3 regions of the Phocaeicola sp. RTP21359st1_B8_RTP21360_211022 genome follow, and region 1 is predicted to be linked to each of the others. Evidence: riboswitches for the same ligand, from Rfam matches in the RefSeq annotation. Region 1 holds a riboswitch; each other region holds the start of a gene.
The links. A riboswitch is a leader RNA that binds a small molecule or an ion and turns the genes downstream of it on or off. The one in region 1 is predicted to bind cobalamin.
Positions count from the first base shown of each region.

Region 1 (10,191 bases):
ATATTTAAAAGTCAGATTTCAGATGGATATCTACCCTGTTGTTCCCCGGTTTATTTCTAAATAATCAAAATCCGCATTCATTCTTTTAATATTAAATGGATTATATGCAAATATAGCAAAAGGTACAGTATATCATTCATTGTGAATTGCACTTTTTACTGTATTTCAGCAAAATACCTTTCTTTACAGGCTAAAACCTTTGCTCCTTTTCTGCACCTCTTTCAGTTGTATCCTTTGATAGAGTTTGCTAAACAGCTCCCTGAACCAATCGGATACATTTTTTTGATTGATGATTAGCATCAATTTGTTCCTGCCACATCGTCATCGAAAAAGCAATGTCCTTTTAGCTCAACAAGTGTATGAATGTGCTGCCATATATATGGAGTGGGTAGCCCGGCAGGAACATTCCGGCTCTTCTTTTTATTCCCGGATGGGATAAGATTCGGTAACTAAGGTAAGATAATCCGTAATTGAGGTTATAACCTTGTCCGGATAACTTCTTATTTTTGTGACCGGAATATTTCAAATAACTGAAAAAGCTGTATTTTAGCAGACATTAAACAAGTTAGAATGATGGATAAGATATTAAATTTAGACAGTGTGGACCAATATAACAGTCTATACGGACTTGAAACACTGAATCCGTTGGTCAGTGTCATTGATTTGAACAAGGCTACCCGGCAGATGGACTATGTGCACTGGAACTATGGCGTTTATGCACTTTATCTGAAATTGGAGAAAGCTTGTGATATCAAATACGGGCGTCGGAGTTATGACTATCAGGAGGGAACCGTGGTATGTTTTGCTCCGGGACAAACAACGGAAACCACATTGACCACCGACCGTGTGCAGTTGAATGTGCTTGGCATTCTTTTTCATCCGGATTTGTTACGGGGGACCACGCTTGGAAAAACAATAAAGAAATATACCTTCTTTTCGTATGAAGTGAGCGAGGCGCTGCACCTTTCGGAAGATGAGCGCAATATTATGACAGATTGCCTGAAGATTATCCGTATGGAACTGGAACGGGGGGTGGACAAGCACAGTAAGACCTTGCTGGTAAACTATATAGAACTGCTTCTTAATTACTGTATGCGTTTTTATGAACGTCAGTTCGCCACCCGCAGTCATTCGAACCGTGATGTGTTGACACGCTTTGAAGGGTTGCTTGACGATTATTTTGAGGGCGAACTTGCCGAGCGTGACGGATTACCTACCGTGAAATACTTTGCTGACAAACTGTGCCTTTCATCCAACTACTTCGGGGATATGTTCAAGAAGGAAACCGGCAAGACTCCACAGGAATATATTCAGGAAAAAGTGATAGAACTGGCAAAGGAACGGATGTCCGACAGGAGAGAAACCGTCAGCAGGGTAGCCTATTCACTGGGATTTCAATATCCGCAGCATTTCTGCCGGTTGTTCAAGAAGCGTGTGGGCTGTACACCGAATGAATATCGGGCACAAAACCTTCTTTTATAGTATTCTGTCGTAACAAGCAATGCAAGAGACTATGTTGGACTTGAGGACTGTATATGAATGTAACCGCTGTCTGGGTTGCAAGACATTGCATCCGCAGGTGGGCATCATCAATCTGGAGAATCCTTCATTGGAAGAGGATGCGGTGAAGTTTGAATTCTATGCTGTCTTGCTGATTGAGGATTGTCCGGGCGGTTGTTGCTGCTGCGGACGGAAATACTATGATTACTCCAATGCTACCATGGTGTTTCTCACTCCCGGCGAGATCTTTCGTATGAGTAAGGAGAATACGTTGCCGGATAAAGGATATCTTTTGGCATTTCATCCTGACCTGTTGTTCCGCACCTCACTGAAGAATCATATTAAAAATTATACCTTTTTCCATTATCGCAAGGAAGAAGCGCTGCATCTTTCGCGGCGTGAAACAGAGAAAGTGACGTGTTGCCTCTCGAATATAGAGGATGAGTTGCATCATCCCATTGATACTCATAGCAGTATTATTCTTTCCCGGCATATAGAACTTCTGTTGGATTATTGCACCCGGTATTACGAACGCCAGTTTATTACCCGTGAGAATAAGAACAAGGCTCTTTTGGAAAACATGGAACGTTTGTTTGTGGAATATATCGCATCCGGAAGATTGCAAGGCGGCAAGTTGCCCACATCCGGCTATATGGCGGGAGAGCTTGATTTGTCTGTCGCTTACTTCGATGATCTGCTGAAGTTTGAAACCGGCAAGACTTTGGAGGAATATTTGCAACTGAAGCGGCTGGATATAGCCAGGCACATGTTGTTGCAGGACGGTCATACGCCTGCTGCTGTGGCACGGAAGTTAGGCTATCCTAATGTGCAGTGCTTCAGTGTGCTTTTCAAGAAAATAACAGGTGTCGCCCCCAGTGATTACCGGCTCTCGCAGAATTGATAACCGGGTTGCAGTACCATGTTTTTGTGATACAGTTCCCTTCTGTAAAAATGGTAATTCTATCTGTAATTTATCTACAAAGAATGAATGGGGTCTGGCTTATCTTTGCATTGTGAAATGAAAGCGGCTTTGTCCGCATCGGAATGAAGCAAGACAACAGATGAAATCATTTAAACAGGTAGAACGATGTATATTGAACAAGTAAATTCTCCGCAAGACATAAAACAGTTTTCTGCGGAACAGTTAAGACAGTTGGCAGGTGAAATCCGCAATGCATTATTGACCAAGTTAAGTGCTCACGGAGGACATGTGGGACCTAATCTGGGAATGGTGGAGGCTACAATAGCATTGCACTATGTATTCAATTCACCGACGGATAAGATGGTATATGATGTATCCCATCAAAGTTATACACATAAGATGCTGACCGGGCGTAAGGGTGCTTTCCTGAATCCGGAGGATTATGATGTGGTGTCCGGATACACCAATCCCCGGGAAAGCGGGCACGATTTTTTCACTATCGGCCATACTTCCACCTCTGTCAGTCTGGCTTGCGGTCTTGCCAAAGCCAGAGATCTGAAAGGCGGACACGAGAATATCATAGCCGTGATAGGGGATGGATCGCTCAGCGGCGGAGAAGCTTATGAAGGTCTGAGCAATGCGGGAGAAATGGGAACCAACCTTATTATAGTGGTTAATGATAATGAAATGTCCATTGCCGAAAACCACGGCGGGCTCTATCAGAACCTGAAAGAACTGCGCGACACGGAGGGACGGTCGTCCTGTAATTTCTTCCGTTCTCTGGGGTTGGATTATCTTTATGTGGGAGAGGGGAATGATATTCCGTCTTTGGTTGCGGCTTTTGCCAAGGTGAAAGATACATCACGTCCCACAGTGGTTCATATTCACACACAGAAAGGAAAGGGATACGCTCCGGCAGAAGCCGACCGGGAGGAATTTCATTGGGAGATGCCTTTCGATCTGGAAACGGGTAAGCCGAAGGTGGATTGCAGCGGTATGGAGGATTACCATAGCCTGACCGGGAAGTTTTTGTTGGAGAAGATGAAGGAGGACCACACGGTTGTTGCCATCAGTTCGGGTACTCCTACTGTGATAGGTTTTACTCCTGAACGCCGGAAACAGGCAGGGCGTCAGTTTGTGGATGTAGGTATTGCCGAGGAACATGCCGTGGCATTGGCATCGGGTATCGCTGCCGGTGGCGGACGTCCGGTGTACGGGGTTTACAGTACTTTTATCCAGCGTTGCTATGACCAGTTGTCTCAGGATTTGTGTATCAATGGAAATCCGGCGGTGATCACTGTGTTTATGGGGACAGTAGCCGGAATGAACGATGTGACTCATCTGGGTTTCTTCGATATTCCGCTTATCAGCAATATCCCGAATATGGTTTATCTGGCTCCTACGTGTTCCGAAGAGTATTTTGCTATGTTGGAATGGGCTGTCCGCCAGACGGAATATCCCGTTGCCATCCGTGTGCCGGGAGTGGCAGTGGTGCATCGTAAGGAAGAGTTTGACACGGATTATAGCGAGTTAAACCGCTACAAAATGACAGCCAGGGGAGAAACTGTCGCTATTCTTGCATTGGGTTCTTTCTATGATTTGGGACAGGCTTTGAAGAATAAGCTTCGGGAAGAGTCGGGTGTTGAGGCTACTTTGATTAATCCCCGTTACATAACAGGGCTTGACGAACCGATGCTGGAAGAGTTGAAAGTGGGGCATCGTATTGTCGTAACGTTGGAAGACGGGGTGCTGGATGGAGGATTCGGCGAGAAGATAGCGCGTTATTATGGTAATTCTGAAATGCGGGTGCTGAATTACGGACTTCGTAAAGAATTTGCAGACCGCTATAATCTGGATGAGCTGATGAAAACCAACCGGTTGACTGACAAGCAGATGGCGGAGGATATTGCCGGTATATTGGAATAACCTTTTACGGAATGGCTGAAGTCCGAGACTTCAGCCATTTTTGTAATAGTGAAATAGATAAGCCGGATTAAAACTGTTTGTTATCATAAGCATGAGAACTGGAATACTTATTCTTTTTCCAGAAGCGAATAAAACACAGGATGATAATCGGGAAGTAGTTCCGGGTGAAAAGCTTTTATCATGTCACTCAGAAGAACATCGGGTGAGAGGGGAAGATTCTCATACAAAGGTATCCATTCCAGATTGCAATAAATAACCTTCTTTTCTTTAAAAGCCCGGAAATCAGCATATTGTGGATTGGAAGCTTTTAATGCTTCATAAGAGAATTCTCCTTTATAACCATTCATCACTCTCCAGTAGCCGGCATTATATCCTTTGGCGTATACGGTTTCAAAATCCATGAGTACACCTCCTGTTTCACTATTATCCTTCATAAAGTAATCGGCCCCTGCGTCGGCGAACAAGCGGGCATAGAAACTTTGTCCTCCGGGTACATACCAGGTATCTCTTCTCATTTCTCCACTGAATACACTGGGACGCTGTTTTACATTGGAAACTTTGGCTTTCAACAGGTTATAGCGTTGTTCCATTTGTGCAAATAATTGGCATGCCTCTTCCTCTTTACCGATAAACATACCTGCTACCTTGATCCATTCGGACAGCCCCAATGGTGATGTTTCCTTGAAAGCCCAATAGGGGACCAGAGGGATGTTCAGCTCTTTCATCACTTCATACCCTCCCCGGCGGTTGGGAGATACGAAAATGATATCGGGTTGGGATGCAATGATGATTTCCGTATCAAAGTTTCCTTCCATTCCTATCTTTTTCACCCGTCCGTCTTTTAATCGGGCAAGCCATTCCTTATTCTGCATCCGGCGGGTGGTACTTGTCGCTACCACTTTGTCATAAGCGTTCAGACCGGTAAAACCTGCCAGTTGCGGCGTGGTCATGCAGATCACTCTGTCTGTCGGAGTCGGAATAACGGTATAGCCATCGGGTATCTCGGCTTTTGTTCCTTTAGGAACTAAGGCGAAAAGTTCGGGTATTGCATGGTTATTGTTCGGCTCCGAGATGGACAGAAGCTTTACTCCATCCGGACGAACAGTTATCTTGAAGCCTTTGGCATAACGGGGGGCCAGGGCTGTTTGTATGGTATCTGCGGAAGGTAGCCCGTTTTTACTCACCGGGTTGCGGCTTTTATAGCCGCAACCTGCCAGGCAGAAAGTTGTTATGAGCAGATAGACAAGTCTGGTTTTAGAGGTCATGCTAAAAATAGTTTTATTGCTTGAAACGAACCAGCAGACTGACATAGAACGAGCGTCCCGGTGTCAGAGTTGCATAATTACTGTTATAAGGACGGTCATCTGTGTAATTGAAAATGTTTTCAACTCCGACGGCGGGTTCCAGAGCAACAGATTTTAAATTGAATGAATGGCGTGTGTTGATATCCCAAAGCTGGTGGGCGGGGGCGTTGCCGTAAGTTTTAGACCAGCGTGTACCTTGATAGCGTCCGTTGATTGCAATATTGAATGTATAATCGTTCCATGTTTTTCGCCAGCTGGCATTGAAATTACCCGAGTGACGTACTGTTCTTTCCAAACGGATGTCTTCCGTACGGTTGCGCCCGTCCGTGTAAATATAGTTTGCTCCGAACATGAAGCCTGTGAAGGGACGGACTGAAAAACCTATGTCAAAGCCTTTCACACGTGCCTTTTCTATATTGCGGTACTGGCGTCTGCGAGTGATGCCGTTTTCAATATCTTCGGGCGTTGTTCCTATATCTTCCGCTTCAATCTTGTCTTTCAGGTCATTCTGATAAATGGACGCGGCAATGGAGAACAAACGATGATTGTATTCTATATTCAAATTATAGAAATTGCTCTTTTCCGGGTCCAGGCCAGGGTCTCCGACCGTGATTTGTCCACGGCTTTCAGAAACGGCATACATTTGTTGCAAGGTAGGTGAACGGAATCCGGCAGCGTAGGATGCACGTACATTCAGTTCTGAATATTGGTACATCAAGGATAGTTTGGGCGTGAACTGGCTTTTAAACTTTTCATTATAGGCATACCGTATACCTGCCACTACGCTGATTGCATCCAGTAGTTTTACTTCGTCCTGTACGTATGCTGCCAGTGTATAAACACTTTGGTATTCATTATTCAGCATCTTGCTGGTTTCAGTCGGCTCCAAGCCTTCGAATACATAGTCCAGTCCGGTAAAAAGTGTATTGTTCTTGTGGGTTTTGAATACACCTTTTAGATTGGCATTGGTGTAAGTCTGGTCTTTACTGAGGACTTCGTCACCGGTTTTATGCGTTTTTGCATCATTTATATAGTCATAAAAAGAACGGAAATTGGTGGTGCTTATATTCCCTTCTATATATGAAGCCCGCTTAGCCAACAGATATTTGGCTGTTCCACCCACTGTATAGGACTGATGCCGGTTGTTGTAATCGTAGGCTCCGGTACGGTCGTTCTCGCTGATAAAAAGATTACCGTTCAAATGAAGGCTTAAACGCTCTGTGGCTGCGTAGCTCAAGGTTTGGCTCACATTATGCGAATGATTCTTATAGACCGGTTTCTTTGTGGTTTCCACCAGTTCTCCCTTGCTTTCCTCATACGGATTCAGTTGCCATCCATCCGAAGTGCGGTAATTATAGTTCAAGTGTGCGGATAATTTTCCATCATTGGCGTCTGCGTTGACTGATTCTGAAATTCGTCCGTGAGAACTTACACGGGTATTGGAAGATACATTCAATGCAGATTTAGGATCATCGGTAATGATATTGATTACTCCTGCGATGGCGTCACTGCCATAAAGGGCGGAAGATGCTCCTTTTAATACTTCAATACGTTTTACGGCATCCATATTGATCCGGTCGTAATCTATAGATCCCGAAATATCTCCGGCTACTTTTTTACCGTTAATTAATACGAGGAGGTATTTATCAGGCAGTCCGTTTACGTATAGGGTTGTTCCCATAGCGGTGGTTTGCACCGAGATAGAGGGAACCAGTTTCACCAAGGCATCCTGGAAACTGGATGGATTGGCATTTTGCAGATCACGTTGGGAAATGACCTCTACGGGTACAGGGCTGTCTTTCAGCTTGTGGTGAGTTCCGGTTCCGGTTACCACTACCTGATCCATGTTGAAAGTGGTACTTTTCAGCCTTATCACCATTTCTTTTTGACTTTGACTGACTTTCTGAGTGACAGGAGCATAATTCAGGCAACTGGTACGCAGGGTATACGTTCCCTCTTTGATGTCTTTCAACAAAAATTCTCCTTTAGGATTGGTAGCACATCCTATTGTAGTTTGTTCCAAACGTACGTTAGCGCCTTCCACCGGCTTTCCTGTACGGGCATCCACTACTTTTCCACTTAACGATATCTGGGCGGACGCACACACCACCATGCAGCCGAATAAGGCTGTCAGTAAACATTTCTTTTTCATCGAAATAATTTAAGAATTAATAATTAGCTTTCCTGGCCCCGGGAAAGCGTGAATTATCTATGTTCAGACCTGGCAGGTTTCCTGGCTTCACCCTGAAAAGCGCCTTCCCATTTCTTACAAAGGAAACAGTGGCATGGCGAGAGTTGCTTTTCATTGACGGGTTTCACAGTAGCGGGCACTGCTTCGGATTCTATGACCGAATTCCCTTTTATGCAAATACGGAAAGTACTTACATCACCAAATCTGATGCAAAGGTAGGGTTTTATTTTAAAATCTTTTGGGATTCTGAAAATAAAAGAAACATTTTGTGATGTTTGATACTGATTTATAGGCTTCTTAATATATAAGGAAGGGACAACTAAGGACGAATGGGCATTTTCTTTGGCATGATAAGAGGCTTGTTTTCGGTTTTAAATCCATAACTACTATTAATAGGTATTGACTGCTATTGGAAATAGTTCTATCTTTGCCCCCGTTACGATGAAGAAGCATTTGATTCATATTCTAAAGCTTTTCCTTCCACTGATATTTATTGCCTATTTGGGAGGTATTACCCTTTTTACTCACTCGCATGTGGTAAATGGGGTGATTATCGTACACTCGCATCCGTTTAAAGGGGAGCATCAACATACAGAAGTGGAATTGGAAACTATCTTTTTCCTTTCTTCTTTTGCTGCTTCCGGTAGTTTGTTCACTCCGTCTTCCACAACGGTCTTTTGGGTATTGCTGTGTTTGCTGGCTGTGCCGGCTGTAGAACGCATCAAACTGATACGAACCGGTTGTGGCATTTATTTGCGCGCGCCTCCCGCTGTTTGTTAAATAGTATATTTTTATGTTGGTGGAGTGATTTTCCGTTACATTATCTGTTCGCGGATTCATTCTTCTGACTGCTATCCTTTTATTTATTAATAAACAGAATAACAACACATGAAGAAATATATATTTTTCTTGATGGGAGCAGTGTGTTTTCTACTCTCATCATCGGCTGTGCACGCCAATGAATTGAATAAGTCCGATGCCAATATCATAGGTCATGTATTGGATAAGAATACGGAAGAGCATCTTTCTTTTATCAGCGTATCGCTGAAAGGAACTACCATAGGGACTATGACTGACGCCAGTGGACACTATTTTCTTAAAAATCTGCCTGAAGGAGAATTTACCATGGAGGTAAGTGCTGTCGGTTACAAGACGGTCAGCCGGAAAGTAACTTTAAGAAAAGGGAAAACTTTGGAGGAGAACTTCGAGATAGAAGAGGATTTGATAGCATTGGACGGAGTGGTGGTGTCTGCCAATCGTAGTGAGACCACCCGCCGCATGGCACCTACGTTGGTTAATGTGATGGATGTGAAAGTGTTTGAGAACACTAATTCCTCCACATTGTCGCAAGGACTGAATTTTCAGCCCGGAGTGCGGGTCGAGAATAATTGTCAGAACTGTGGTTTCCAGCAAGTACGTATCAATGGGTTGGATGGCCCTTATACGCAGATATTGATTGACTCGCGTCCTATATTCAGTGCCTTGGCCGGTGTATATGGATTGGAACAGATACCTGCCAATATGATTGAGCGTGTAGAGGTGATGCGCGGAGGAGGTTCGGCTTTGTTCGGTTCTTCAGCCATTGCGGGAACCATTAATATAATCACCAAGGAGCCTGTACGGAACTCAGGGCAGTTGACACATACTCTGACAGGCATAGGCGGTACTTCTTCTTGGGATAATAATACGACACTGAATGCTTCGTTAGTGACTGATAATCATAAGGCAGGATTGTATATTTTTGGACAGAACAGAGAAAGAAGCGGTTATGACAATGATGGCGATGGCTACACCGAATTGCCAAAACTGAAAAATCAGACAGTCGGTTTTCGTTCTTTTATCAAAACAAGTACATATTCAAAACTGACTTTTGAATATCATCATCTCAGTGAGTTCCGTCGTGGCGGGAATAAACTGAACCGACCTCCCCATGAAGCGGATATAGCCGAACAATTGCAGCATACTATCAATAGCGGGGGAGCAAAATTTGATTATTTCTCTCCGGATGAGAAACAGCGGCTGAGTGTATATGCTTCTGCACAGCATACAGGACGCGACAGTTATTATGGTGGAGGACAAGATGTGAATGCGTATGGCGCGACCACGGATTTTACCTGGGTCACAGGATCGCAGTATATCTATAGTTTTGATAAATGTTTCTTTATGCCTGCCGATTTTACCGGAGGACTGGAATATAATCAGGATAACTTGACGGATGATATGTGGGGGTATAACCGTTATACCAAACAAGAAGTCCGTATAGCCAGTGCATTTTTCCAGAATGAATGGAAGAACAAGCAGTGGAGCTTTTTACTTGGAGGGCGTTTGGATAAACATAATATGGTGGA
Region 1 covers NZ_JBDFXP010000004.1:143,862-154,052, forward strand. Annotated here, with positions in the region: gene AB5062_RS03220 (AraC family transcriptional regulator) at 574-1,482, shown strand; gene AB5062_RS03225 (AraC family transcriptional regulator) at 1,514-2,401, shown strand; gene AB5062_RS03230 (1-deoxy-D-xylulose-5-phosphate synthase) at 2,588-4,348, shown strand; gene AB5062_RS03235 (ABC transporter substrate-binding protein) at 4,456-5,613, opposite strand; gene AB5062_RS03240 (TonB-dependent receptor) at 5,627-7,804, opposite strand; cobalamin riboswitch at 7,858-8,061, opposite strand; gene AB5062_RS03245 (hypothetical protein) at 8,243-8,623, shown strand; gene AB5062_RS03250 (TonB-dependent receptor) at 8,732-10,191, shown strand, end outside.

Region 2 (10,191 bases), on a different contig from region 1:
GTAATTTCGGAAATTCCAAAGAAATCATTTTGCCTAAATTATTAACCCCTAAGCGACCGTTTACTTTTGTCAATTCAGGAATTCTCAAAGATGTGATTTCTCCTCCTGGTTCTCCGTCACTTGTCAGACACTGGAGATCAAAATCCTTTACGACAGTGGTTAATTTAGGGAATTCAAAACTTTGTAGAGATGAAGTCCTGAATATTATATTTCCATCAATCGTTTCAAGGTTGTCGAATTGCACATATGCTACTTGATTGTTGCAGACAACGATGTCGCCAGTAATATGCTGCAAAGATCTCATACTGACCATCTGCAATTTACTGTTGGTCGCAAAGGCAGTTTCAGTTCCTATTTGCAAACCTCCAATTGAAGTGATATTATCAAGTCCCGTAAGATCTTGTCCAACATAACTTTTCCGAATGATGATGTTTCCTTCGACTTCCTTCAATATTTTTAATGCGGCGATATCCGACAATTCTTCTGCATCCTCAGCATCCGACCCGATAATCAAATCACCTTTGATAACCGTTACGTCCGTATCAATGAAAGCCGTAACATCCGCTGTTGTCTTCAATTCCACATCCCCTTCATAGCGAATCTCGTCTTTAATGACTTTATATGTATAATCATTCGCTTCTCCATTGTAAGAGGTTACACGAAACGTTCGTTCCGTATCCCAGTCAGTAATGCTTGCCGGATCGGGAATAATTGTTGCCGAGGATGTGTATTTGAATTCGACTTGAGCATTATTTAACGAAACAGTATATGGAACTGTTATGGTAATTATATTGTCAATTATTTCCGCTGTATAGGATTGACTTGCCACAGTCATCACGACTGATGTGATAAAATTGTCATCGGCATCAGCAGGACTTTCTGGAGTCTGATTATCTTCTGAACATGATAAAAAAAGAAATGGGGCAATGAATAGTAAAAGCCAAAACTGTCTCATATTATTGATTATTAGTTATTGATAAGTCTTCAAATGAAAATACTTCTGTGGATATCTCTCCAAGCCAACCACTTTTCGATAATACTCCACACTGAACTTTGATAAAGTCTATATATTGCAATTTTACTGGAGTCCCGTCATGATATATTGCATTGGCTATTTTGAATCCGTTGCGCTGACCGCTACCATCAATGACATTTCCTCCTACCAGATTATCTGAACCCATATTATCCACATACCCCCACTCATAAGCGTTATTCGCCCAATATCCTGTAACGGGATCTTGATTGTTGCGAGGAGTCAGACGCGTCCCATATAATGTATAGCTATCTTCTTTAATCCAATTGGGATAATAATATTCTTGGCCATGGTATGCATTCATATCGACAGAACCTGAATTACCTTCACTATCTACCCACGGAGTATGTGCTCTGGGTGCAGGTCTATAGTAAGTTACTTCGTAGTCTTGTATTGTACCATCGATGCCGGTTTCAGATCCTTTTAATTCATACCATTCATCGTCTGGCTGGCCATTGCCATTTATATCTTGCATTACCCAAACAATGCCCGGCTCATTTGAGCCACCGCTCGAACTGTTAAAAGCATTTCCTTGTATTGCAAAATCGTATTCTCGGCCACTCGGAGCAATACTATGGTCAAAACCGATGATGATATAACCACCGAAAGATCCCAGTGAAACATGCGCTTTTTTGTTCAATCGTTTCGTTGCATACTCTATGGCTTGTTGGGGCGTCGTTTCATTTCCTATAAATCCGGTATTTTGGGATAACTCATTAATAAACTGTCCGGGAGCAGGAATGAATTCATAAACCTTATCCCAAATACCTGAACTTGTCGCTGTCGCTTGCCGATAGCGTTCTTGTTCCGTTTTTTCTTCACAAATAACCTTAACTGTCGTTGTAATTGAAGTATTACTACGTGTTATGTTACGTGAAAGTGGCTGTGTGTTGGGCATTTTTTCTGTAACAGTAACAGCAACGAAATATTCTCCAGGAGTCGTCGGCGTGAATTTAAAAACCCTGTCGGTAGCGGCTTCCATAATTTTTCCATTGACCTGCCATTGATACTGTGGATAATCGAAATATTCCAGCAAAGGCCGCAAATATACAGGACGCCCTGCAAAAGTATAACGATCCGTAGAAGTTTGTGTATAGGATGGTGTCGGAAACCGTACGGAATAAGGCATTGTTTCCACAACTTCTACGTCGAAATCACGGATTGTTTCTCCGTCTATATTGGATGCCCGGATTGTTATCGAATATGTACCGAGTTCTTTTTCGTGAAACGTATATGCTTTTTCTGTTCCGACGATTTCTCCATCGCGTACCCATTCAATTCTAAAATTTTCAAGATCGTCATGTTGAATATCTGGAGATAAAATATAATCCGTGTTTTGAGGCACTTTTAATCCTTTAGAGGGGATTATGATTGAAATTGTAGGTGGAGTTAACTCCAATACTTCTACTTTTAACTCTTCTTCCGCATAACCCTCTGGTGTATCAACTCGCAATTTGATATATAGATGTTGTTCCTGATTCCATGTATACTTCAATATTGATTCAGATGAAAGAAGTTTTCCATCTACTGTCCATGCATAAAGTGCATTATTCGCATATTTATATGTCGGGGCAATTGTCAGTTCACGCCCAACTTTGATAGTGTAAATGCCAGTCTCACTATCGAGTTCAATTATAGGAGCTTGTTTTATTTCTTCAGTAATTACATCGTTCTTATTACAGCTTGTAATAAAAAACAAAAGTACAAGAATACTAAATATGAAAGCCTTCATAATAAAAAGGGCATAGAACTGAAATCAGTTCTATGCCAAACTATATTAAATTGTTATTCTATTGTAACGTCGTCTATACAAAGATACGCCGGAGTATTGAGTCCATATATAGGATCGACATCAGATCCTTCAAAATTGAATTTTACACTTTGCACATCCGCTACATTAATATCCCAATATGTCCATGTAGTTACGGGGGACACTGTTGGTTTATCATATCGGTAGTCGGCCAACAATTTCGATACAGTGGTGATCAAATTTCCATCTACGTCATAACATTCGATGTTGACTTGGAAATATCCTATATTGTTGCCGTCAGAATCTTTCAGATTACTCAACGGTGTTGCAACACCCGATGTTCCGAACTGATTACCATTTATAATCACACCATAGGTATATGCTGTGTTACAATACCATAAACCCTTGAATTTGCGAGGGGAGTCAAAATAGAATTCAGGTTTGGCCATCCACTCCGTATTTCCGAAATCAGAGTAGCCGTATACAACAGCAAAATTGGAACCGCTGTGACCTGCCCCTGTATTGGCCCCATCTGTGGATGCTGTATTATAGACACTACATTGATTCTCCCAAGTATACCACCAATTAGTTCCAGAAGTCTTGCCGGCAGCAGAATCAGAACGATAATTGTATTTCGACAACGCAATGGCACCACTGGAAAATTCAGTATACGCTCCATAAGAATTGGTTACAGTATTCATGTCGGAGACAAACACAAAATCGGGATCGTATATTTCCCTGATTTGGTTCTCTGCAGTATATCCATAAAGCGTGTAGTAGTTCTCTGCTTTAGGCGAAACCGCCATGAATGTTTCATCGAAGTCATCGAATGTAATGGTTGTAGTGCCATCATCATTAAAGTTGGCTCGGGTTTCGGGAGTTACTGAATCAGTTTGAGGATTCATCAAAAAGTCATCGTCTGAATTACAGCCGGTGAACAGGGCGGTTGCCGTCAACAGGAAAGCTCCCGCCAGAAAGCGTAAATTTCTTTTCATAGCTTACTTGTTTTTTAATAAAACATATTTTTAACAAACACAAAAAATCCCGTTCGCGCAGGTTTACACGAACGGGATTATGTTTGTCTTCAAATATGAGAATGACTCCTACGGCATTCCGTATCTGATCGCAACCCGATTTTCTCCCGCGGGTGTAAATCCTTTTCCGGTCATGGCAGGTCTTCTGACTCGTCCCAGTCGTCGCGCCTTCCCAGCATTACACCAGTGGCAGGTTGCGGCAACCTTGAGGGGACTTACAGCAGCGGGTACTGTCCCGGATTCTCACCGGATTCCCTTTTCATCCGTGGCGGCGAACCGCCCGGAACCATTTCCAATTACAAAAATACAAATATTTTTTATAATAATATCATTTACACGAAAAAAAATCCGCAACCTGCCGGAATCATTCCGCACTATACTTTCAGAAAAAGGTTTCATGGCAAAGATTCTCATCGCCCGGGGACAGGCGACCATCTATGTCCAGAAGGACGGGTATACCATAACCCAGTCTTTGGGTGAATACGTGTTCCCCGCGGATGACACGGGGAAGATTCTCTCGTCCGTCACTCTCACCTCGACCGTACGGGTGATGTGCGGGGACGAGGAACTCACGGCCTTTACCATCGGTGCGGTGGGTAAGCCGGCGGGATTCTCATCCGTTACCGTCAATAACGGCACGAAGACCTTAACCTACGTTATCACCGCCGGTACGACGACCCTCGCCGACCACGGAACAATAGATATTCCCGTGACAATTTCCGGTATTGTCTATCATCTGTCGTTCGTCTGGTCGAAAGCCAAGGCGGGTATCCCGGGCAAGGACGGGGTCGATGCCGACATGCTCGACTGGGTCAAGGAGTGGAATACGGGTAAGACGCTCATCAACGGCAACACGGTCATCACCCCCAAACTCTTTGCGGGCACGAAAAACAGCGACGGCACCGTCTCCGGGATAGCCATAGGCTCGTTTACACTCAATACGAAGACCTCCTCGGGAACGATCGCCGCAGAGGCGGTAAACGGCATCTATGGATTTAGGGATGGCTACAAAACCTTCTATGTAGATAACGGCGGTAACGCCCAGTTGGGTTATGGCGACCAGTATGTCAGGTATAACGCCACGACAGGCAAGGTCGAGTTCGGCAGCGGAGTGAGTCTGAACTGGGTCGGTGCGACCTACATCGACAAGGACGGCGTCTTTACCGGAACACTCTCGGCCGATACGATTAAGACGATTTCCATCAGTGCTTCCCAGATCACATCGGGGATTATCGCTGCGGCACGCATCGACACGGCGGCGTTGAAAGCCTCCTTGATTACCGCCGGAAACATCGAAGCTCTGACCTTGAACGTTACAAAAGGGAAAATCGGCGGCTGGACGGTGGATGCCGACTCCCTTTACCGGGGTACGAAGAACAACACTGTGGGGAGCTGCACCTCTGCCGCAGGTAGCATTACGCTCGGCTCGAACGGTATCCGGGGCTATAAATGGCGGCTGGATGCCTCGGGAGCCGGAGCGGTCGCGGGCGGCAACATCGCGTGGGACGCTTCGGGCAACGTCACGTTCGCCTCGACGGTCAGTGCCTTGTGGACGGCACCTATCGGCTCCCTCACCACGGCTTTGGGCGGCAGCGGCTATCCCAAGCTGACGAAGATCACGGCCGACGGAATCTATACCGGCAGTATCACCGCCTCGCAGATTACCGCAGGAACCATCTCCGCCGACCGCATAGCGGCAGGCAGTATAGCGGCCTCGAAGCTCGATGCCGCCAGCATCAGGTCCTCCATCATCAACACGGACTATATCAACGGCCTGAGCTGTACCTTCACCAAAGGAAAAATCGGCGGCTGGATGATCGGGGCTTCGGCCCTCACTGCCACGCATATCTCGATAGACAGCGGCAACAGACGCATCGCGGTGTACGGGGCCAATTCGGGTGTCGCTAGCGGGCAGCGGGTGCAGCTCTACTACAACAGCGACACGGACTTCGGGCTCTATACCACGGACAGTGCAGGGTACTGCGTGGCACAGCTGGGTTCGAGCAACAGCATAGCCGGCTGGACGATCGACACGACTTCCATTCGCAAGGGCAACGTGTCGCTGGGCAGCGACGGCTCGATCATCAACTCCACGAAATGGAAACTGAACAACGACGGTTCGGGGCAGATCGCCTCGGGCAACATTGCATGGGACACTGCCGGGAACGTTACGTTCGGGGCTTCCGTATCGCTGCAATGGAAGAACGACATCGAAGCGGCCAAGGTTACGAACTTCGGCTATCGATATTACAAGAAACTCATCATCAACGGCGACGAAGCGACCTATTATCCAGTCGTTTTCAAAGGTGGCGACCAGAACATCAAACGTACCATTCTCGTCCGTCGGGGATATGCCGAGCAGGCTCCGGTCTCGTGGAACACATCCACGCACAAAGGAGGTCTGATCGTACTTATCAAAACCAACTTCGGCGGTTGGGGTGGCATTGCCTATTCATGGGATATCTATGACCTTTCCGAGACCTACTGCCGGATGTTCGCCGGGGCGCAGCTGTGCGGCAACTACTGCATGTTCGCCGTCTTCCTGCGTGGCGGCGGCGATACGGGTGCCGTGTACCACCTCTACTCCGACCAGCCGATAGAGAGCAGCAGTTATAGTCCTTCGCCGATTCCGGCAGCTCCGCAAATCGCTTACGGCAACGACCTTATCTTCCAGAGCGGTTCCACACAAGCCTATGCCCCCGCGCCGCGCACCCTCACGGCTGCCGTCGAGGAGGAGATCCGCCGCCATCGGTTCATTGCTCTGGCGCAAAGCACGGACAGCACGCTTGCGGCGCACCCGCTGACCTATATCGGCTCGACAGGGATTTACACGGGCACCCTTACCGCGGCGCAGGTCAACGCCGTGGCGATCGATGCCGGCAGTATCAAGACGGGAACACTTTCGGCAGACCGTATCGCCGCGGGCAGCATCAGCGCCTCGAAACTCGATGCCGTGGGTATCAAGTCGTCCATTATCAATACCGATTACATCAACGGTCTCAGCTGCACGTTCACGAAGGGCAAGATCGGCGGTTTCTCCATCGGCAGTGACAACATGACCATAGGGAACGTCGGAGCTGTGGGTGCCATCCCGTTGCAAATCCGTTCCGCCTCCACGGGCAGCGGTTACTGGTACACGGGAGCCTACAAGCCGCTGGGTATATGCCTTACGTGGTATCAGAGCAGCAATGCAGGGCATATCGTCCTCGGGCAGGTGGCGGCATCCGGCAACAGTGTCAAGACCGGATTCATAGGTCTTCAGATGATGTCATGGGACAATCTGGAATACTTCTGCCTCTCGGTGAACTATACCAAAAGCGGCAGCAAGGAGGTATACAACCGTATCGCGGGGTGGGCCTTCGACCACAACCATATCTGGAAAAACAACATCTCGCTGGGCAGCGACGGATCTATCGCCAACTCCACGAAATGGAGTCTGAACAACGACGGGTCTGGGCACATAGCCTCGGGTAATATCTCATGGAATGCCGCCGGCACGGTTACCTTTGCCGCATCCGTATCCGCCCAGTGGACTACGGGCATCACGACGGCGCAGGAACTCGCTTCGGCCATGGCGTTCGGGAAGATGCTCTACCGCGACCCGACTTTCTGGAACGGAAACAACGGTGTCGTGGTTTACAACAACTCCCAGAACGGTATGGTGACCGTTACCCGGCAGCAGGATGCCACGGCACCCAATGACAGCAAGTATGTCCTGAAAATCCAGACCAGCGGCAGTGCCAGCCCTCGCAACGGAGGCTTCTATTTCGGGGCGAAATGCGGTTACCGCAAGGTGCTCGTCGCCCGCATTATCGCCAAGATCCCCGCCGGCAGAAATCTCTGTTGGGCGACGAACAGCGTCGGCACGGGAGGTTCGCACCGGTGGCTTACGTCGAACGCCGGCACGGGCGACTGGAAAGAATACGTCTACAAGGTCGTGTGCGGCACCGCCGATTTTTCCAGCACCCATTTCTTCTACGTGGACGGCACGCAGGGGACTTCCGATACGCCTGTCATCTGGTATGTGGCCTATGCCACGGTCTTCGACCTTACCTCCACGGAGAAATACACGACCACCATCGATGCCAACGGCATTTACACGGGAACCGTACGCGCCAACCAGATTATCGTGGATTCCGCCCTGACTGTCGGAGGGAGCAGCTATAACGGCAGCATCTCCGTCAAGGATGCGAACAATAGCGTAAAGGTCACGCTGGACAGGAACGGTATCACGGCCGTGAGCGGCAAGATCGGCGGCTGGATTCTCGGAACAAGCGCCCTGACCGCTTCGGCTCCGGCCTCGGGGCACCGCATCGTTATGGGGGCTTCAGGATATATTTACCACGACAACCCTTCCACCGGAGTAAACTATTGGGCGCTGAACACGGACGGTTCCGCCACGTTCGGGTGCGGGAAAATCTCCTTTGCCAATGACGGATCGGGTTATCTGGCCAACCAGAATATCAAATGGGACGCCTCGGGAAATGTCACGATGACGGGCACCATCAACGCCAATGCCGGCACCATCGGGGGATTCGTCATCGGTCAGGGGCGCATCGGCTCGACGGCGACAGGAACCGGCTCAGGCGGCGGCCTTGCCATCTACGACGACCTGTTCCGCGTGGGGGACACCATTTCGTATGTCCTGTTCGGCAGCAACACCATACCGGCATCCGCCGGCGGATCATGTGCCACCGGACGTATTGTGAACAACAAGGTGAACAGCATCTTTAATAACAACTACGGGCTTTATATCGATGTCAAAAACGGTAACCGTAACTACGGAATATGGTCCAATGCCTCTGTTATAGCCCCTGCCTGCATCGGCAACAAGATCAAGAATGTCTATTTCACAGGCAGCGGTTACACGATCGATTTCTCGCAGTTCAACATCTTTTTCGTTTATGCCAACCAGAAGTACAGCGTGACCCTGCCGTCGGCATCGTCCGTGGCCACCATGTTCGGTTACTCGACTCTGCCGTCGGACTTCGCCTGCATATTTACCCTAATTTACAACTACAACTGGGGGAATAGCCTTGTATTCACCAATATCCGTAACCACAACGGGGATCTTGCCAGTTACACGTTAGCCAAGGGAGACTCCATTACGGTATTGTGCGCCAATTACCCCTCGTTCCATTACCAGATATTAAATCACTCTTATTAAAAACTTTTCTGCTGGGAATATCCCTACACTTAATAAAAACAGAAGCGAATTATGAACATCACCAACGTAACGGTAACCAAGGTTGCCGAAGAGAGCACGGAGAATGCCGACTACCAGTTGGAATATTCCATCGTCAATGACGCGCTGACCCGCGTCCACGCCTCCATCCGCAAGAAGGATACGGATGGCTCGGGGAACGCTCCGCAGATAGGTATCATCTACATGGAACAAGGCGTTATTTCATGCAACATTCCTATGGGAGAGCCGCTTGCACCCCTGTTTCATGATTTCGATACCATGATCGACGAAATAAAAAAGAGTAACGTACAAAATGCATAAATAATATGGAACTGTCAGTCAAAGACCGCCTTTACCTGCCGTCCTTTTTGCCGGCACGGGGCAACTTCAAGGACTTCAACCTCAAAAAAGAGATTCTGCGCAAGATCGCCATTCCGGACGAGGAGCGCAAAGCCATCGGTCTTCACGAGAATGCCGAGGACAAGCGCATCGAATGGGATGTGGAGAAGGAGAAACCGCTTGCCGTGGAGTTCTCGGGGGACGAGATGGAGTATCTCCGGAAAGCCTGCGAACGCATCTCGGACGAGGAGCTTCCGGACGATATGTGGGCTACCGTGTCGCGCATCTACGATTTCATTCAGGAGAAGTAAACCATCCTTTCTTTCTGCCGCTACTCTTTTGAAAAGAGTGCCCGGTCGTACTCTGATGTATGGTCGGGCTTTTTGTTGAAGTATCGTTCATGGCAAGACAGGACATAACAATGGACGCCGAATACGGTGAGGTGGAGACTTCCGGCAATATCGCCGGCAAGAGTTTCTACGACTTCCGCCTGCTCGATGCCGTCGCGGGTGCGGACAACGACACCTTCCGCTACGGAGAGATTACCGTCCCCGTCGGCTTCGTGTACACGTATAACGACGGCAAAGGGTTCCATGTCAGGATTCCCTATACGCCCGACATGCGCCGCCTGACGGTCCGTCTGGTTATGGAAAGCGGTTCGGGCGGCACGGAGTACCTGAGAAATCCTGCGACGGGCAAACATTGGTTTCCCGTCGTGGCGGAGACGGAAGCCGGCACGGCCGATATCGCCCTGGCCGCATTTTTCTCCCTCAATGAGAAGGGAGTCTACAACCTGCTGTCACGGGACGGTTACCTTGCCGTGTACAGCGGCTCAGAGACCGACTTCGAA
Region 2 covers NZ_JBDFXP010000006.1:57,793-67,983, reverse strand. Annotated here, with positions in the region: gene AB5062_RS04450 (hypothetical protein) at 1-955, opposite strand, end outside; gene AB5062_RS04445 (PKD-like domain-containing protein) at 957-2,765, opposite strand; gene AB5062_RS04440 (DUF4465 domain-containing protein) at 2,819-3,778, opposite strand; cobalamin riboswitch at 3,935-4,123, opposite strand; gene AB5062_RS04435 (hypothetical protein) at 4,215-8,984, shown strand; gene AB5062_RS04430 (hypothetical protein) at 9,036-9,323, shown strand; gene AB5062_RS04425 (hypothetical protein) at 9,329-9,652, shown strand; gene AB5062_RS04420 (hypothetical protein) at 9,763-10,191, shown strand, end outside.
Region 2: another riboswitch for cobalamin. It lies ahead of AB5062_RS04440 (DUF4465 domain-containing protein); the one in region 1 lies ahead of AB5062_RS03240 (TonB-dependent receptor).

Region 3 (10,191 bases), on a different contig from region 1:
ATAACATCATATTGCTTGTCAGTGAGGTTGATAACTTCTGCCTGAAGGCGGAGGTGACAGCCTTTCATTGTAAATTCCCGCCATAAAGTGGCTGTATGTTCTACATAACCGTCTATCTTATTCACCGGTATATTCTGTGCCATATAGTAGCGTTCGCTGACCCCTGTCAGGCTGTAACCCACATTAATCCAAGGAGTTTCGATGGTGGTCGAAGCATTGCCGCTATGCTGAGGCGTATAGGGCAGCTGGTCTTTATAATTCTTGGCATCGGGATTTGTCATATCTATGGCTTTTTGCCAGGAATAGTTGCCGCTTAATCCTACGTTTATGTTAGGGCAGACCGGTATGGAAGTAGCCATTGTCGCATCAAGGCCGGTGATATGTACCGTGCCGTAATTCTGCATTTTCCATACATAAGTACTGGGAAAGGCAACTATTTTATCGGTTACTTCATTATAATATCCGTCAAGAGTGACAGAAAGGAAATCGGTGAACGGAAACGGCTTGCCGTTCCAAGTGACACCTATATTGTATTCGCGTGCCTTTTCCGGGCGTAAGGAGGTATTTCCTATGCGTAGATAATAAAGGTCATTGAAGGTAGGTACGCGGAACGTATTCTTATACATTGCGCGGACGTATAATTGTTCTTCTTTCCATGGCTGAATGGAAACGGACAGGGTGGGCGACAGGCGTTTCCGGTCGTCGGGAGTATTCCCTGCTTTTACTTCTTCCGTAATGAAAGTCCCCACCAATGTGCACGATAGCTTGATACGTCCCCATTGGTAACGTGCATTGAGGGCTGTGAGCGAGGAATATCTCACCGGGTTGGGGCTGTCGTTGATATTGGTGTGAAGGGTATTGATGAATCCATCCTGCGCGAGCGATAATTCCAGACCTTTGACGGGCTGATAAAGCACGGCGGCGGACAGATAATATTCGTCCTGACGGTTGATGTCGGTCTGCTTTCCGTTTTCATACTTCACGTCTGTATCTTCGTATTTGTTCCAAGAATGGTTGAACTTGGCTTGCGCCTGCAAAGTCCATTTGGGGGAGAAGGTTTTCTTATAACGGGCTTGGGTGAAGAAATTCTCGTCCCACAAACGTTCTTCTGCCTTCGGGTTGTATAGAATGACAGCACCGGGCAGTCCGCGTTCGGAATAAAAATAATAGGCTTTCACATCCAGTGTACTTTCGTCATGGAAAGTATGAAACAGATTCGCCTCTCCCTGCCATGTATGAATATCCGAATTGTTTCTTTTCTCTTGAGTGATGTATTTTCCGTTTTCCAATGTGAAGGGATAATTACCGTCGGCACGCATAAAGGAAGCATCGACTGACAGACCGGTGTGTTCTCCCAGCTTCTGCCATCTGCGTATGGATGGGGCTATGTAGCCGAAGGCTCCTCCCCGGATTTGTATTTGTGACAGGGAGGATTTACCATTTTCGAAGACGGGTTTCTCCGTTTCAATGCTGAGTACTCCTGCCGAAGCATACAGACGGGCCGGTTGCAGCAGATTCTCATCTTGTCCGATTGCCAATGAAAGAGAGGATACATTGTCGAGGGAGAAACGCCCGATATCGATTTGTCCTGCCTGACTGTTGCTGACGACTACTCCATCATAGCTGACTGCTGTGTGTGCAGCTCCTAAATTGCGGACGGAAACGGTCTTCAGACCGCCTATGCCTCCATAATCGCGGACGTTGGTTCCGGCAAAACGCCTTACGGCATCTGCCATATTCTGTAACCCCAAGTTCTTTATATCTTCCTTGTTGATAAGTTGTACAGGGCTGCCGGTTGTTATTTTGGCAGGCGGACGTCTTGCTGTAACCGTAACTTCATCTATTTTATGCACTTTTCCGGTGATGGAATCTCCTTTCTTCTGTGCCTGTATTTCAAGCGGCAATAGGAGAAAGCTGCAAAGCAGACAAAGCCATAGCTTATAAGCCTGGTTATTTCCTTTCATTTAAAAAAAACATATTAATGAATAAATACCGCATTCTTACCGCTGCTCTTTCCTCGAAAGCGACGGTCGATGACTTTACGTTTTGCAGGTCTTCTGACTTACTCCTGTTTACTTGCCTTCCCACCTTATTATATATACAGGCAGTGGCGTGAGTGGATAAGTAAACCTATCCCCTTATAGGGGTAGATGGAGCTTACAGCAGCGGGACTGTTCAGGACTTGCACCTGATTCCCTTTTCATCCGCTTCCTCGCATCAGTCGGAGGTACGCGGAACAAAACATGGCAAAGATAGTTTGTTTGGATGAATAAGAAAAGGGAAATGATAAAAAATCCTTTTTTTAATTAGTTACAGATTTATTTTCTCCCAGCAAAAGTAGGCGTGTATAACGGTTCTTTTTTTAGTGACAAAACGACTTGATTCTATCCATGTTGAAGATAAAATAGAATAGTATTGAATAAAATAAAACTGATGCTTAACAACATTCAAATATTGATTTGCTTTATTCAATACAATCACTATATTTGTTAAATGGATAATCTTAAAATACGTAATAGATGAAACACTTGAATTTTATTTTAGCCGGTTTATTTTTCCTGTGCGGTATTTGTTGTCGGGCACAAGTGCTTCCTTTGGAAGAAAATGTGGTGCTGAACACCAAGGAAGGACAAATCAAAGGAAAACTGCTTTTGCCCGGTGGGGTGAAAACCTGTCCGGTGGTGCTTATTATAGCCGGCTCCGGACCTACGGATATGGATGGTAATTCAGCCATTGGCAATTTGAGGAATAATTCGTTGAAGTTTCTGGCGGAAGGCTTGGCGGCAAACGGCATCGCTTCCTTGCGCTTTGACAAGCGGGGGATAGGAACCAGTGCGTCGGCAGGTAAGGAGGAAGCGAAACTTCGTTTTGAAGATTATGTGAATGATGTGACGGGCTGGATTGATTACTTGGCGAAAGAGAAACGTTTTACGACAATCACGGTGGCAGGACATAGCGAAGGGGCACTGATTGGAATGCTGGCCTGTCAGAACCGGCCGAAGGTGAAAGGCTATATCTCGGTTGCCGGTGCGGGGCGTCCTGCCTACGAGATTATAGAGGCGCAAGTGGCTGCTCAACAGAATCCGGAAGCGGTGCGGAAGGAGGTGGCATCCATTAACGGGTCCTTGAAAAACGGCAAGGAAGTGAGTGACGTGCCGGCTTATCTGCAATCATTGTATCGGGCTTCTGTCCAGCCTTATTTGATTTCCTGGTTCAAGTATAATCCCCGGACGGTGATTGCTTCCGTCAAAGTGCCGGTCCTCATTGTTCAGGGTAAAAATGATATTCAGGTTTCGGTGGAGGATGCCGAACTTCTGAAAAAGGGTTGCCCGGCTGCCGAACTGCTTTTGATTGATAAGATGAACCATGTGCTGAAAGATTGTGAATCAAAGGCCGTACAGCAGCAGATGCTTACTTACGGGAATCCTTCTCTGCCGGTGAACAGTACTTTGATAGCTTCTGTCAGTACATTTGTGAAAAAACTGAAATGATATGGGAGAAATAAAGAAACGTTTGCCGTTGAAATGCCCTGCGTGTGATGCACCGTTGAGGGAGATTCATTTCGGTCCGGCACCCAATCCTGTCTGGTTGGTGTTATGCGGCAGAGCATCTGATGGTGTGGCTGTTGTGTCGTATGTTGATAAGCCATCTTTATGGATAAAATAAAAAAGAGGATGCCAAAAGTCTTGTTGAAGCTTTGACATCCTCTTCTATGTTATACTGATGCGTTATTTAATCTTTTCTCGAATCTTGCTAAGATAGGCACGCATCCCCGCAGCATCTTTCTTGTTGATGATATCTAACAGCTCATTTAATTCTGTACGGATACCTTCTACCTGTGCAGGGGTGCGGGGATTGAATAAAATTTCCTGCAACAGGTAGTCGTCTTCGTTCAATACTCCTTTGGCTATCTTCATGTGGCGTTTGAAAGTAGTACCGGGAGCGTCCTGATGCTTCATTACTGCCGCAAAAACGAAAGTGGAAACAAAAGGGATGGACAGCGAATAGGCCACTGTCTCATCGTGCTCTTCAAAGGTATATTCAAAGATGTTCAGACCAAGGTTTTGGTATAAGTCCTTGAAGAAGATTTTACCCAGATGGTCGCCTTCGCTGATGATGATGGCATTTTCGGTGCTCAGTTTGTCAAGGTTGGCAAATGTGGGACCGAACATGGGGTGGGTAGATACATAACGGAATCCGCATTGGTCATAAAACTCTTTCAGTCCGGTCTTTACCGAGGCAATATCGCTGATGATGCAATCCTTGGGGAGAGCGGGCAATACTTGGTGAAAAGCATCCAGCGTATATTTCACGGTTGCCGCATTGATAACCAGTTCGGGCTTGAATTCTTCAATTTCTTCGAGTGTGGTATATCGGTAGGTGTTGTAAACGAAACGAAGGCGTTTCGGGTCTACATCAAATACAGCGGTTTCGTGCTGGAAGCTCAATACATCGGTAAAGAAGGAGCCCATTTTACCGGCTCCTAAAATTAGAATTCTCATAATCTTTCTATGTTTATTTATTAATGTCCTAAATTTATAGTGTTACAAAAAAATCCCGCATCCATTTTAGGAGCGGGATCCAACGTATCTTTTTCAATTTCAGTATTTATTATCTGTTATTTCATACATACAAATTCCCACTCTACTTTCTTGCCGAAGTAAAAGTAATAATAAGAATAATATGTATAAGTAAACAAATTCATAAGCCTGATTTCTTTTTGTTCTAAATTTGAGGGCAAAAGTAATACTTTTATTTAAGGTGCAAATCAAAAAAAAGATTTTTTTGTATTTTCTTGATGAGAAATTCTCCATGTCTTATGATTTAGAAGAATCCTCATAGACTTTTCATTTGTTTAAATGTAATAATATTGCTCTCCTTTGCTTAAACATGGTTAAAGGTGAATGAACTGGTAACTGTCTTTCTTGTACTTAAAGCTTAAAATATATTTATTTGTCAGACAAATAAGATAAATTGAATTCGCTAACTTTAAATATCAGTCAGATGTATAATTTGAAACTTCATAATCAGGCTGTAACTTTAGTTGACCAGGTTGAGGACAGCTTGCTGAATTATTTTCGTGAGCATGATTTGCGTATAGGAGATTCTATTCCCAATGAGTTGGATTTGGCGGCTGCTCTAGGGGTGGCACGTAGTGTGTTACGTGAAGCTTTGAGCCGTTTAAAAATGATGGGGATGATAGAAACACGTACCCGGAAAGGGATGATTCTGACAGAACCTTCTATTTTAGGTGGAATGAAGCGGGTGGTTGACCCTCGTATTTTGAGCGAGGATTCATTATTTGATATACTTGGCTTTAGGATAGCTTTGGAAATAGGTATATGTAGTGATCTGTTTCGGAATATTACACCTGAAGATATTGTGGAATTAGAAGAAATAGTGCGTTTGGGTATTGTGTTTGAAAATAATGAGTATGCGCCTATAAGTGAATTTACTTTTCATGCTAAACTTTATGAGATTACCGGAAATAAGACTATCCGGGAATTTCAGGAGATCATTCATCCGGTGATGGTATTTGTAAAGGATAAATTCAAAAGGTTTCTTGAGCCTATCAATGTCGAAATGAAGAAAAACGGCGATTTGGTCACTCATGCCGACCTTTTGGAATATATAAAGAAGAATGATGAAGCGGGGTATCGTGACGCATTGGAACGTCATTTTGCGGTTTATAAGATTTTTATGTCGGAACGGGAAAAGTTGAAGGAATCCCATGATATGGATTCAGTCTAATTGATATGAAGGAGAGAAGAACAGCACTTTATGATAGAAGTTCTTTTAATCGGGATATAATGGAAATATATAAAGTCATGAAGTATCGTATTTATTTTTTTTTGATTGTATTTGTTTTTATGATTGGTGGTCTGTGGGCATCGCCTGTGAAAGTTATTGTAAGACAGCCTGTTTTACCTGTATTAACACTGAAAGAAGCGAATCCTGTACTGAGATTGGAGTTTGTCAAACAGGCTTCGGGTGATTGTGCTGTCCGGGAAATTGTTTGCTCTTTGAAAGGGAGTACAGACTTAACGGATATTGAACATATCAGGCTTTATGCTTCGGCTGCGGATGGAACATTGTCTGTTGAACATCCGTTAACGCTTCCCATGCAAGTTTCTGAAAAAGTTTCTTTCAAGGAACCTTTGGTCTTGAAAGACGATACGACCCTTGTCTGGGTGACGTTGAAATTGAAGGACCGGGTCAATCTTTCTCACCGTGTCCGATTGGCTTGCTCTTCGGTAAAAACAGTGAAGGGAAAAGGAGAAGTTTTGCTGGATGGCTCTTTGGTGGATTTGCGTCTTGGTGTGGCTGTACGTCAGTTTGGACAAGATGGAGTGAATACTTCCCGTATTCCGGGCATCGCTACTTCAAAGAACGGAACATTACTGGCTGTTTACGATGCACGTTATGATACCTCGCGCGACTTGCAAGGTAATATTGATATTGCTTTGAATCGTAGTTTTGACGGTGGTGAAACTTGGCAGCCTATGCAGGTTGTCCTGGATATGAAGACTTGGGGTGGCTTGCCTGAAAAATATAATGGAGTAAGTGATGCTTGCATTTTGGTGGATGAAAAGACTGGAGATATCTATGTGGCAGGACTGTGGATGCATGGTGTTTTAGATGGAAAAACGGGGAAATGGGTAGAAGGTATGACCCAGGATAGTACGCGTTGGATTCATCAATGGCATGCGAAAGGTTCTCAACCGGGACTGGAGGTGAAAGAAACATCTCAATTCTTAATTACTAAAAGTACCGATGAAGGACGGACATGGAGTGAACCGATAAATATTACCCGGAATACAAAGCGTCCGGAATGGTGGCTTTATGCACCGGCACCGGGGCATGGAATTACATTGAAAGACGGAACTTTGGTCTTTCCTACCCAAGGACGGGATAAGGATGGAATGCCTTTTTCGAATATAACCTGGAGTAGGGATGGAGGGAAAACGTGGACAGCCGGTAAGCCTGCCTATCATAATACGACAGAATGTATGGCTGTGCAGCTGCAAGATGGAAATATCATGCTTAATATGCGTGATAATCGGAATTATGGTAATAAGGAGATAAATGGACGTAGAATTTGTGTAACTGCTGATTTGGGTGAAACATGGGTAGAACATTCCACTTCCCGTAATGCATTGGTTGAACCTACTTGTATGGCAAGTATCCATAAACATCTTTATAGAAGAAACGGTATGGAGAAGTCTATTCTTTTATTTTGTAATCCTGAATCGTATAATAGTCGGGATCACATGACATTGAAGGTCAGTCTGGATGACGGAAAAACATGGCCGGAGGAAAGAAAAATTCTGCTTGATGAATATGGCGGTTTCGGATATTCTTGTATTACTTCTGTTGACGGGGAAACTATTGGGATATTGTATGAAAGCAGCCAGGCACAGATGGTTTTTCAGCAAGTAAAAATAAAAGAGTTAATCGGAGATTAAAGAATAAATAAACTTCTGTTTCTTATCTCCGGAAAAGGTGATATGGGATACTGCAAAAGTAAATTTGCTTATCATTTTATCATTCTGAACAATAGTGAAGAATCTGTTAGCAGCATACTTTATGTATGTACATTCTTCGCAAAGTTCAGAATGATAAAAATGAAATGATAGCATTTCAGAGTCTTGATATACTCTTTTGTATTTATTTATTAATGATTTCCATTTGTTGCCTTACGCTTTCTTCGTGGATGGCTTCGAATACTTTTTTAATGAATTCTGAATCCATGCCGCACAATGAACCTTGTGCACCGCGCTTGTCCAGAATCTCATTGTAACGACCTGTCTGTAGAATGGTCATATCATGTTCTTTCTTGAATGTACCGATTTCACGGCAGACACGCATACGTTTTGCCAATACTTCGATAATCTCATTGTCGCAATCATCGATTTGGTTACGCAGTTCACCCAGGTTTTCAGTTGTTTGGGTTTCTTTGCGGATGACCAGCAGATTTAGGATGTAGTCCAGCACATCGGGAGTGACTTGTTGGGCGGCATCGCTCCATGCACAGTCGGGATTGCAGTGTGATTCTACGATTAAGCCGTCAAAACCTAAGTCCATCGCCTGCTGGCAGAGGGGAGCTACCAACTCGCGCTTGCCACCGATATGGCTGGGGTCACAGAAAATAGGCAGTTCGGGAATGCGGCGGCGCAATTCGATAGGGATATGCCATTGGGGTAGGTTACGGTAAATCTTTTTATCATAAGAAGAGAATCCGCGATGGATAGCACCCAGTTGCTTCAAACCTGCATTGTTGATGCGCTCGAAAGCTCCAATCCACAATTCAAGGTCAGGGTTGACAGGGTTTTTAATCAATATAGGAATATCCACACCTTTCAGTGCATCGGCAATTTCCTGCACGGCAAACGGATTGGCAGTGGTGCGTGCGCCAATCCAAAGCACATCAATACCTGCCTTTAAACATTCATAAACGTGTTTGGCAGTAGCTACTTCGGTGGCAACATACATACCGGTTTCCTGTTTCACACGTTTCAGCCATGCCAGGCCATCTACACCGATGCCTTCGAAACCTCCCGGTTTGGTACGCGGTTTCCAGATGCCGGCACGGAAAATCTTAATGCCTTTATTGGCCAGCATAGTGGCGGTATCCATTACTTGTTCTTCGGTTTCGGCACTACATGGGCCGGCGATAATCATCGGGCGTTTCTTTTCAATTCCCGGAAGTTCGATGGGTTTTAAATCTAATTCCATAATCTGATATTTTGTTTTGTTACATTATCTTTTTAATTCTTTCCAGTGCTTCTGCCAGCTTTTCTTCTTTGGCACAGAGGGAAATACGGATATAGCGTTTGCCGTTGCTGCCGAAGATAAAGCCCGGAGTAATGAACACACGTGCTTCGTGCAAAACTTTTTCGGTCAGTTCTTCTACATCATTGTAAGAGTCGGGAATGCGTCCCCAAAGGAACATACCTACCTGATTGGGATCAAAGCTACAACCGAGTACTTTCATAATCTCTTCTGCCAGTTGGCGGCGACGGCTATATACATTGACGTTCGCTTCTTCGTGCCATTCCACACTGTTGTTGTAAGCTTGTGCGGCGGCCAGTTGCATGGGGCGGAAAGTTCCTGAGTCAATATTACTCTTTATTTTCAATATCCATTGTATAAACTGCGCATTGGTGGCGAGCATTCCCACACGCCAGCCGGGCATGTTGTGGCTCTTGCTCATAGAGTTGAACTCGATGCAGCATTCTTTGGCTCCGGGCACATTAAGAATACTCAGTGGTTTCTTGTTCAGGATAAAGCTGTATGGGTTGTCGTTTACAATCACAATATTATGGCGGCGTGCAAAGTTTACCAGCTTTTCATACAGTTCCATCGTGGCGTTCGCTCCGGTCGGCATATTGGGATAGTTGGTCCACATAATCTTGATGCGGCTCAAGTCCATCTTCTCCAGTTCATCAAAATCGGGTTGCCAATGGTTGTCTTCGCGCAGGTTGTAGTTCACAATCTCACTGCCCAATATTTTATTTAAAGAGGTGTAGGTAGGATACCCCGGATTGGGAACCAATACCTGATCACCCGGATTGACCAATGCCAGCGTCACATGCAGGATACCTTCTTTGGAACCGATGAGCGGCTGGATTTCGGTTGCCGGATCAAGCTCTACATGATACCAACGCTTGTACCAGTCGGCCATGGCTTTGCGTAATTCAGGAATGCCGACAGTAGGTTGGTATCCGTGCGCATCAGGACGCTTTGCCTGTTCGCACAACACATTGACGGTTTCTTCCGAAGGAGGCATGTCAGGGCTTCCGATACCCAAACTGATTACATTCTTACCTTCGGCATTCATTTGTGCCACTTCTTTCAGTTTACGGCTGAAGTAGTATTCGCTAACATTCGCCAGACGGTCTGCCGGCTGAATATTATATGGTTGATGTTCCTTCTGCATATTCTCCTAATATTTTAAGTTCTTTTGTCAATGGTGAAACGGCGTCGATAGACTGCTTGTATCTTAAATAATCATTGAAAATTACGTCTACATAGAACAGATATTCCCATTCGCGGCCTATAATCGGTAATGATTGAATCTTGGTCAGATTTATTTTATAGAAAGAAAAGATAGAGAGCACTTGAGACAGGCTTCCTTCGTTGTGGGGGAGGGAGAAGACGATGTTGGCCTTGTTTACTTTCGAACGTTCA
Region 3 covers NZ_JBDFXP010000024.1:16,299-26,489, reverse strand. Annotated here, with positions in the region: gene AB5062_RS13335 (TonB-dependent siderophore receptor) at 1-1,964, opposite strand, end outside; cobalamin riboswitch at 2,030-2,257, opposite strand; gene AB5062_RS13330 (alpha/beta hydrolase) at 2,520-3,491, shown strand; gene AB5062_RS13325 (hypothetical protein) at 3,493-3,666, shown strand; gene AB5062_RS13320 (prephenate dehydrogenase/arogenate dehydrogenase family protein) at 3,729-4,502, opposite strand; gene AB5062_RS13315 (FadR/GntR family transcriptional regulator) at 5,005-5,751, shown strand; gene AB5062_RS13310 (sialidase family protein) at 5,871-7,466, shown strand; gene AB5062_RS13305 (bifunctional 3-deoxy-7-phosphoheptulonate synthase/chorismate mutase type II) at 7,669-8,736, opposite strand; gene AB5062_RS13300 (pyridoxal phosphate-dependent aminotransferase) at 8,756-9,940, opposite strand; gene AB5062_RS13295 (prephenate dehydratase) at 9,915-10,191, opposite strand, start outside.
Region 3: another riboswitch for cobalamin. It lies ahead of AB5062_RS13335 (TonB-dependent siderophore receptor); the one in region 1 lies ahead of AB5062_RS03240 (TonB-dependent receptor).